Regions from separate parts of the Fictibacillus nanhaiensis genome, predicted to be linked through region 2. Evidence: riboswitches for the same ligand, from Rfam matches in the RefSeq annotation. Region 2 holds a riboswitch; each other region holds the start of a gene.
The links. A riboswitch is a leader RNA that binds a small molecule or an ion and turns the genes downstream of it on or off. The one in region 2 is predicted to bind S-adenosylmethionine.
Positions count from the first base shown of each region.

Region 1: another riboswitch for S-adenosylmethionine. It lies ahead of ACFS5O_RS19975 (PLP-dependent aspartate aminotransferase family protein); the one in region 2 lies ahead of ACFS5O_RS13490 (MetQ/NlpA family ABC transporter substrate-binding protein).
Region 3: another riboswitch for S-adenosylmethionine. It lies ahead of ACFS5O_RS14030 (bifunctional homocysteine S-methyltransferase/methylenetetrahydrofolate reductase); the one in region 2 lies ahead of ACFS5O_RS13490 (MetQ/NlpA family ABC transporter substrate-binding protein).

Region 1 covers NZ_JBHUPF010000015.1:33,961-37,240, reverse strand. Annotated here, with positions in the region: gene ACFS5O_RS19980 (hypothetical protein) at 1-847, shown strand, start outside; SAM riboswitch class I at 1,025-1,140, shown strand; gene ACFS5O_RS19975 (PLP-dependent aspartate aminotransferase family protein) at 1,330-3,120, shown strand; gene ACFS5O_RS19970 (aliphatic sulfonate ABC transporter substrate-binding protein) at 3,218-3,280, shown strand, end outside.
Region 2 covers NZ_JBHUPF010000006.1:1,910,694-1,913,969, reverse strand. Annotated here, with positions in the region: gene ACFS5O_RS13500 (hypothetical protein) at 120-260, shown strand; gene modB (molybdate ABC transporter permease subunit) at 292-948, opposite strand; gene ACFS5O_RS13490 (MetQ/NlpA family ABC transporter substrate-binding protein) at 1,262-2,083, opposite strand; SAM riboswitch class I at 2,212-2,328, opposite strand; gene ACFS5O_RS13485 (alpha/beta hydrolase) at 2,376-3,182, opposite strand.
Region 3 covers NZ_JBHUPF010000006.1:2,015,103-2,018,382, reverse strand. Annotated here, with positions in the region: gene ACFS5O_RS14030 (bifunctional homocysteine S-methyltransferase/methylenetetrahydrofolate reductase) at 1-1,184, opposite strand, end outside; SAM riboswitch class I at 1,249-1,363, opposite strand; gene ACFS5O_RS14025 (NAD(P)-binding protein) at 1,365-2,003, opposite strand; gene ACFS5O_RS14020 (sirohydrochlorin chelatase) at 2,019-2,771, opposite strand; gene cobA (uroporphyrinogen-III C-methyltransferase) at 2,772-3,280, opposite strand, start outside.

The sequences.
Region 1 (3,280 bases), on a different contig from region 2:
AGGGATCTGCCCTGATTTTTTCAACTATCATGTAGAAAAAGATAGAACGTTTACCGTGGAATCATATGCGGGAAAAGCAATAAAGCTAGATCAACTAACGGTTGTAGAAGCGTTTCATATCGGAGCGGAACTTGGGGAGTTCTTTCGCAAGATGAATGCTGTAGATCATGGTTTAAAAGGATTCGGTTATCTCTCATGGAACGGAAAACATATTGAAGGAAAGTTTCATTCCGATGTATCAGAATCTATGAAAGAAGAAAACAAGGAGTACATAGATGATTTTAAGAAATTTATAGATACATATGATGGGTCCATATCTCCAGCTGCTTTGATTGACCTTCAAAACTGTTTGGATGATAGAGAGATAGAGAATCAAACGGTTGTACTTACTAACCAAGATACATCTCCAGAGAATATATTGCTACATTCAGATGGTACTGTCAGTTTAATCGATCCTGTACCCATCTTATATAGCGGGGATTCACTTGCTGGGAATTTTCTTAATAATTACAGGACATTGTTCCCGACATTTTTTAATGCACCACGTTATGCGCGACATGAATTTGATCGGTATGAAGATCGATTGAAACGGATCGCTGACGGATTTTTAGAAGGATATTCTCAAGGAGATCTAGCTGTAAAGCGTCGAGTGAAACAAGAGGAGTTTATTCAACTTACTGATTTAACTGTGATTCATTGGCAACTACTTCAGACGGATGAGTTATCTAACGAACAGAAAATTCGTTACGGTGAGAGAGATGCAATTGCCAATCGGATAACGGTCCTTGTAAAAAAAATTGAAGAGTTTCAATGGTTGGATGAAAAAAGTGGAACAAAGTTAGCATAACCGGCATAGCATGGGCATAATCTTAATTCAAAGCTGACAGTTGAACACTCATTTCTTTTGTATAACTTTTATGATTTTTCAAAAAACGGTTGACTTTCTAAAACATCATACTCTATAATCCTATTCAAGAACTAAATAAACATCAGCACGTTAATGTGTTAAACATAATTTGAATATCTCTTATCCAGAGAGGCGGAGGGACTAGGCCCGATGAAGCCCGGCAACCAACAAACCACATTTGGTTTGGAAAGGTGCCAATTCCTACAGATCTTTTTTGATCTGAAAGATAAGAGGAGGACCAAAACCCTCTTCTTAGGAAGGGGGTTTTTCTTTTTCCCCTTATCATACTTCACACACAAACATCACTTAGTCACTTATTTCATTTTAAAAATTGAATATAGCAAAAGGGATAAGCACTAATCTTTATTCCTAGTTTTCCTATAGATTTTATTTGAATTAATAATAAGAAGGAGAGATTTTTTATGACAAAATCATTTGATGGATACGATATTGAAACATTACTACTACACGGGGGTCAAGCGCCTGACCCAACAACAGGTTCACGTGCAGTGCCTGTCTACCAAACTACATCCTATGTTTTTTCTGATACAGATCACGCACAGAGCTTATTTTCACTCGATGAGCCAGGGAATATCTATAGCCGGATCGGGAATCCAACAGTCGATGTTTTTGAGAAAAGAGTCGCCCTTTTAGAAGATGGTGTAGCAGCAGTTGCAACGTCTTCTGGTATGTCAGCGATTGCGCTAGCTATCTTAAATATCGCACATGCAGGAGATGAGATTATTGCAGCTACCAATCTATATGGAGGAACGTACAACTTATTTTCTACTACTCTCCCGAAATATGGAATCAACGTAAAGTTTGTAGATGCAGAAGACCCTGAGAACTTCAGAAAAGCGATTACTCCAAACACGAAAGGATTTTTTGCTGAAACGATCGGCAACCCGAGTCTTAACGTTCTAGATATTGAGGCAGTAGCAGATATTGCGCATGAGAACGGTGTACCTTTAATCATGGATAATACGTTTGCAACCCCATATGTAACAAAGCCGTTAAGTTTTGGAGCTGACATCGTCATTCATTCAGCCACAAAGTGGATCGGTGGACATGGAACAGCCATTGGCGGTGTTGTGGTAGACGGAGGACGCTTTAATTGGAACTCAGAGAAGTATCCAGGATTTACGGAGCCAGATAACAGCTATAACGGATTAAGATACGCGAATGACTTTGGAACATTGGCTTTTGCGACTAAATTACGCGTTCAGCTTTTACGAGATTTCGGAGCATGTTTAAGTCCACACAATGCATTCCTCCTTTTACAAGGTTTAGAAACACTGCATCTACGAGTGGAAAAACATGCGAAGAACGCACAAGAAGTAGCGGAGTATCTGGAAAAACATCCAGCTGTAGATTGGGTTTCATACCCTGGCCTTTCTTCGCACAGAAGTCATGAGCTTGCTAAGAAATATTTAAGCAATGGTTTTGGTTCGATCGTAAACTTTGGAATCAAGGGCGGACGTGATGCTGGGCGTAAGGTTATCAACAACATCTCATTGTGGTCACACGTTGCGAATGTTGGGGATGCAAAATCATTGATCATCCACCCTGCTTCTACCACTCATCAGCAACTGAGTGGAGAAGAATTAGTAGCAACAGGCGTAACAGAAGAACTTATTCGATTATCGGTCGGACTTGAGTCCGTAAAAGATCTTACGAATGATCTTGATCGCGCGATACAAACGGCAACTGGGATAGGGACGGATAACACGGAGATCACGATAAATGATGAGGGTGTTATTCGTTGGGCGTTGCAATCATCACTGTATCGAGCAGTTGAGAATGATCAGGAAATTCAACGTCCTAAGACGCTTGCGATCGTGGGACTCAGTTCCAATCCTGCAAGACCCAGCCATAGATTAGCCAGAAAAATGCAGCGACTTGGCTATAAAATTGTTCCGGTTAATCCAAGAGAAACAGAAGTGCTTGATGAAAAAGCGTATCCAGATTTAAAATCTATTCCGTTTCCCATCGATGTGGTTCAAGTATTTAGAAGTCCAGAAGCAGCGATTGAGCTCGCAAAGGAAGCAGCGATCACACAGCCAAAAGTGTTCTGGCTACAAGAAGGTGTCATCTCGCCAGAAGCAGCAAAAATTGCGAAAGAAGCTGGGATCGATGTGGTGCATAACAGATGTACGTATAAAGAAGCACAACGTCTAAGAGGAACTATTTCAACGTATGCGTGTGAACTTTAAAAATAGAAATCGGTAAGCCGGGAACGGAAGTCAACGACTTTCAAGAATAACTCAAAAAAATAGCCATATAAAAAGAGAGAAACGTGGAGGGAAATACATGTTGAAGATTTGGCAGAAAGCAACACTGGCTTTAAGCATAGCTGGCGCTTTGGTTTTATCA
Region 2 (3,276 bases):
TTAAAAAAGTAAATAACAATTTTTGTTGAATAGGCTTATGAAATGTTGTACATATTGTTTTACGTATAAACAGTTAATCACATAAACTTATTATTTCATGATCTATAGGAGTTTTACACATGTCTAAACAAAAAAAACCTTTATTTTCTGATGAATATTTAACAAGTCTTGCACAAGAAATTAATGAACAATTCGGTGATTATGGAGAGGTAGGAGAACGTGATGAGGAATATGAAAACATGAAGAAAGCTGGTGAATAATTAAAAGAACCCAATTCGGGTTCTTCAATGGTTATGTCCTTATGCGATTAACAGCTATTAACATTAACAAAGATATTCCAATAACACTCGCGACCCACATCCAAGCGAGCTCCATATGTCCTGATTCAATCGCAATATAGATGGCCGTTGATATCGTCTGTGTTTTACCCGGAATATTTCCAGCAAACATGAGCGTTGCGCCAAACTCTCCTAATGCACGTGCAAAACTCAGAATTGCACCAGATAAGAGTGCACGAACAGATAGAGGAATTGAGATTTTTCTTAATATGGCCCATTCATTCGCGCCATCAACCCTTGCAGCATTCTCAATATCTGCGTCAATCGATTCAAATCCTGCTTTTGCCGATTGATACATGAGTGGAAACGCAACGACTGCAGACGCAATAACTGCCGCCCACCATGTAAACATAATTGGTTGTCTAAAGAGCAAATCTATCAACTGTCCCCCTGGACCATTTCGACCGAATAGAACAATCAATAAGAATCCAACTACCGTAGGAGGTAACACGAGCGGAAGTAGGAAAAGTGTTTCGATCAACGTTTTCCCTTTAAACCTCTGATGAGCCATGATTCTGCCAAAAAATAGACCTGCAAGAATCACGATCAATGAAGCAGTCAACGCTATGCCGATTGATAATTTGACAGGTGACCAAAATTCTATTGCCATTTCCTTTTTCACCCGCTTACCACAATGATTAATAACTGAATTTATACGTCTTCATCATATCATACCGTACTTTGTATAGTGTGAAAGGTGTCGAAATTGTCGAACGGCCTTTATTTTTGAATGTAGACTTAATTGATCTCTAGAACGACTTAATCGAAGCTCATTACGACTTAATTTTTCTTTTCTAAACTTAATTTTTCTTCTTTAGACTTAATTCCTTTAAAAGAGACTTCCAGGCTCCCTACTAAACACTTTAATTCATTATAAAAGCTGCCTAGACGAGTACCTTTCCCCATCTAGACAGCTCATTTAATTACTCTTTTACAGCTAGCACAGAACCTTTGTACTCTTTATCGATAAAATCGGTAATCTCTTTTGAATGAAGTACTTCTAATAAGGTTTTTATTGATTTCTTATCTTTATCGCCTTCACGAACTGTAATGATATTCGCAAATGGTGACTCAGATCCTTCCAATGCGATAGAATCCTTCTTCGGATTCAAATCTGCATCGATCGCATAGTTTGTGTTGATGACAATCGCATCGCCCTCATCGTTTTCATACGCTTTTGTTAAAAGACCAGGATCAATGTCTGCTACAAATTCAAGGTTTTTCGGATTTTCTACAATATCGCTTATTTGCGCTTCATAACCTTTACCTTCTTTTAGCTTGATTAGTCCTTCTGCTTCAAAGATTGAAAGGATACGGCCGTGCTCAGCGATAGAGTTGCTCAAGATTACTTTCCCACCATTAGGAATGTCTTTTAATGATTTATGTCTTTTTGAGTAAACCCCCATCGGCTCTAAGTGAACAGCACCTGCGTTTTCGAATTTATACTTCGGATTATCTTTCACCTGTTGAGTCAAATATGGAATATGCTGAAAATAGTTTGCATCTATTTCTTTTTCATAAAGTGATTTATTCGGTAAGATATAGTCTTGGAATTTTACAATTTCTAATTCAATACCCTTTTCCTTTAAAAGCGGCTTCGCTTCTTCTAATATTTCAGCGTGTGGTACATTTGATGCCCCAACTACCAACTTTTCTGTTTTTTCTCCACCACTTGTGGATGAGCCACAAGCTGCTAATGCGAATACCACCAAACTTGCGAGTAATACTTGAATGATTCTTTTCATGATCTGATCCCCTATCCATTATTTTCTATATAACCTTTGATAAAAGCTCTCTTAAGAGGTGGTACAAAAAAAGCCTCCTGATCTCATAAAAGAGACAGAAGGCTTCTCGAAAAACATTTCCGATTATCCTCTCATCTCTCAGTGTGACCACTGTTAGATTTAGCACCGTTTTCATATTGGCTGTTCAACATGAATGGTTGCCGGGCTTCATAGGGCTAATTCCCTCCACCTGCTCTCAATAAGAGTATTCCTATCAAATTACTTAGTATTATTACAGGTATTCAACAAGTTGTCAAACACTTTTTTTCAAATTATTCTGAACAGGTACTGTTACGTTCGTTAACAACCATTCTGAAGTGGCAGTTATAAGCTTGTCAAAATGCTTAATAGAAGAATACGTATGATTTGCACCTTCTATTAGAAACATGGAAGTTGTACCTCTCATTGCTCTAATAGAGTGTTCATAATAATCCAAACAATAATTACAAGAAATAACTGGGTCACTCGTTCCATGGATAAACAGTGCGTTTCCACTAAATTGCTGGATAGCCTCTAGTGGCGAATAAGACTCAAGTGAAAACAAAAATTCTTCTGTTATGGCATACCCTAAGTGATCAACAACAGCGTGCTCTCCGTTGTAACCAACGATTTCTTTAATATCGGCAAATGGATTTCCTACAGCCGACCACGTGATAACATTATGAACTCGATCATCATCCGCTGCCGTGCAAGCCGCAACAGCTCCACCTAAACTATGACCAATTAAAGTTATAGAACGTTCCTCAACACTAGGGAGTTTGCTTCCAAAAGAAATTACTTCCTTTGTCTGATCAATAAAACAGGCAAATTCATTTTCTCCATACTCCCCTTCACTCTCACCGCAGCCTGCATAATCGAAACGCAATACAGCATATCCAAGTTTAACAAGAGCTTGAGCCGTTTTTACAAATAAACGATCAACGCCAATTCGTGTACTTGTAAAACCGTGGCAGATAATAATTAACGGAGTCTTCTTTTCACCTACCCCATTTGCCTGAGGTAAATGAAGGGTGTGAGCCAGTTTTCTTCCCTTCCACCATATACAATCCGATGCCACCATATCACCCACTCCTTTTCTTATAAAATACCTTTAATCGCAATCGTCTTATCTTGCCTTATAAAAAACAAAAAACCATGTTCCCTTTGAGAACACG
Region 3 (3,280 bases), 100 kb from region 2:
AGGCCGATTAAGTTTCTGTCACGGCACGTAATATGAACGAGCGGGCGAAGGTTAAGTTGGGACTGCACAATCGACCCTAATGCAGAGTTGCAAACACGTGGAGAAGCAAGTGAATTATCAGCGAGGGTAAGTGCGTCGATTCCCGCTTCTTTTAACGCCTTGGCTCCTTCCATAAAACGCGATGTATCTAATTTACGTGGTGGATCTAATTCAACAATAATGGATTGCTTCTTTTTTACTTCTTCACTTAGTGGAACATACTTAGGTTTTGATGCTGATTGAATGACAATCTTTTGCTTTCTTTGTTTCACTTCTTTTTCTGTTACAGGCTCTAAATTTTTAAGTTCACTTGAGAAGGCACGAATATGGGCAGGCGTCGTACCACAACATCCGCCTAATAGACGAACCCCTTGCTGCCTGAACAAATGGGCACATTCTTTAAAATAATCCGCGTCCCCTTCATACTTAAAACGGCCATCTGTATAAGAAGGAAGCGACGCATTAGGAAACGCTGAAAGATAAGCCTGATTTGGTAATGGAACTTCCTCAAGTGTCATCAGCATGTGATAAGGTCCAAGGCGACAGTTTACCCCCACGACATCAGCACCTAAGTTCTCAAGCCGGTTCAAAGCATCTGAAATCGGCGTGCGGTCCTGCATAAAGCCGACTTCCTGCAATGACACTTGAGCAATGATTGGAAGAGATGTTTCTTTTCTAGCAATCTCTAAAACTGTTTCTAGTTCTTCCAGGTCATAATACGTTTCTAATTGGATGCCGTCTACATTCTCCATCAACAAACAATACAGCTGCTCACGAAAACTGCGCTTGATTTCATCCAGAGAAATGCTATTTGGTTTAATGCCGCGTATTCCACCAATCGTACCTACAACATATTCGTTATGAGCCGCTGTTCTAGCAATATGAACAGCCGCTTTATTGATCTCTTTCACATGATCTTGAAGTCCGTAACGTTCAAGCTTCGAATAGTTTGCTGCATACGTATTCGTTTGAATGATATCAGCACCTGCATCTAAATAAGCGCGGTGGATGTTATAGATCTGTTCTTCTTGAGAAAGATTTAACTCTTCATAACAGAAGTCAGATCCATACGAATACAAAAGCGTTCCCATCGCACCATCACCGATTAGGATCTTGTTTTGTTCTAAGTCTGTGATTAAACTCATGATAGCCTCCTCTATAAAAATAAAAAGCCTTCTATAAAAGAAGACTTTTTTAAGCGTCGGGGTCTTCTTATCTTTACAAGTTCAACATTTGAACTCGCAGGAATTAGCACCTTTTCAGCTTGTAGCTGCTGGTTGCTGAGGTTTCATAGGGCCGCTCCCTCTACCTCTCTTGATAAGGATTTATTCATTTATTGGTTCATTTACTAATTTGCGTTCTATTATCTTTAATAATTCCTGTTTATACGAGCGTTGTTTTTCTACGTCATATAAAAACGACTGATCTGTTAGCTTTGTTAATAAGTCTTTTCGATATTTTTCCGGAAATTCCTTCTTAATGATGGATCTGCATTGGAATAAAAAATCTAAATACGTTTCATAGTCTTCACTGTATTTTTGCTGAAGCTCTTTTTTTATAGATTTAGATAGACTTGGACTAGCTCCAGAGGTGGAAACAGAGAGTATAAGCTTACCTCTTTTTACGACACTGGGAACAATAAAATTGCCAAGGTGCGGTTGATCCGCCATATTCACAAGCTGTTTTGAACTTGCCTGTGCTGCAATCCAAGAGTTAACCTCTTTGGTATTGGTCGCTGCAATGATTAAAAATGCTTTCTCCAAATCTTCACGTTTCACTTCTCTTTCAATCCAAGTCAGCTTTTTTTCTGCATGCCATTCCTGAATCTCGTTAACAACAGTTGGACTGATTACAGTAATGATTGCTTCTTCATTCAATAAATCATTAATTTTCCGATACGCGACTATTCCACCGCCTGCTACAACGACCGTTTTACTAGACAGGTTTACATGTATGGGATACATAGCATTCCTCACTTTTTAAGAAAATGCATATTTCTTTGTTTTAAGTGTTTCATTGATACGCGTGAGTAAAACATCTTTAAGAATAGGGTGGTAGCCAAGCGTCTCACAAAGAGTTACGTTTTGTTTAGATTGTAGCTGATAGCGGTTTATCGTCAGTTTCATCCCGTTTATTAATAGCCCTGAAAATAGAAGATAAGGCACAACGATGATTTGTTCAAATAACTCGCGACTATTCCATAGAGCCTCTTCAAAGCTCGGTACCGAACCGGTTAAAAAACAAGCTTGAATACTAGGAATTCCGTAATGGTTTTGAACGTTAGCCGCTATTGCATCTAGATCCCGCTTTACATCTTGATCCGTGCTGCCTCTTCCCACCAGCAAGATATGTGTATTTTCACTTAAACTAACTGTACTTTTCGTGATCTTCTCCCACAACAAATGCGAAATGGCTTCGTGTACACCGAATGGACGCCCGTAAATCACTTCAACTCCTGGATGTTGATTCTGCAAGTGGTGAAGTTCGTTTGGAATATCTATTTTTATATGATTAGCACATAGTAAGAACACAGGAATCACAGAGATACTCGTTGCTCCTTTTTGTATACACGTTTCGAAGCCTTGGGTAATAGAGGGTTCAGCAAGCTCTAAAAAACAAATCTCTTTGATAGGCACATCTACTTGTGCCATACAAAGTCTCACAAATTCTTCCGCTTCCATACGACCTTTTGCCAGTCTTGTACCGTGACAGATAAAGAGCAATGCCTTCATTTACAGAGCCTCTCTAACGGCAGCGAGCTTACTCGGTTCTTCATGCAGCTTTTCAAACCATTTCAGTTCACTGCGAAGTCGAACAACTTCACCGACAATGATCATGCTCGGATTCTCAATTTGTTCTTTAACCACGATTTCCTCAATCGTATCCAGTGTACCTGTAACGGTTCGTTGATTTTCTAAAGATCCCCACTCCACAAGGGCTACTGGTGTTTCTTTGCTTTTTCCGTGTCTCGTCAACTGTTCGCAAATATAACCTAGGTTGCCGACTCCCATATAGATCGCTAACGTATCAATGCCGTTCGCTAGACTTTCCCATTTCAGTTCATCTTCTTCACCTTTTTTACGATGGCCGGTAACGACCGCAAAGCTTGAAGCGATGTTACGATGTGTTACGGGAATTCCCGCATAGGCAGGTGCTGCAATCCCTGATGTTATTCCAGGAATCACCTCAAACGGAATACGACTTTTTGCAAGTGTTTCTGCTTCTTCTCCGCCTCTTCCAA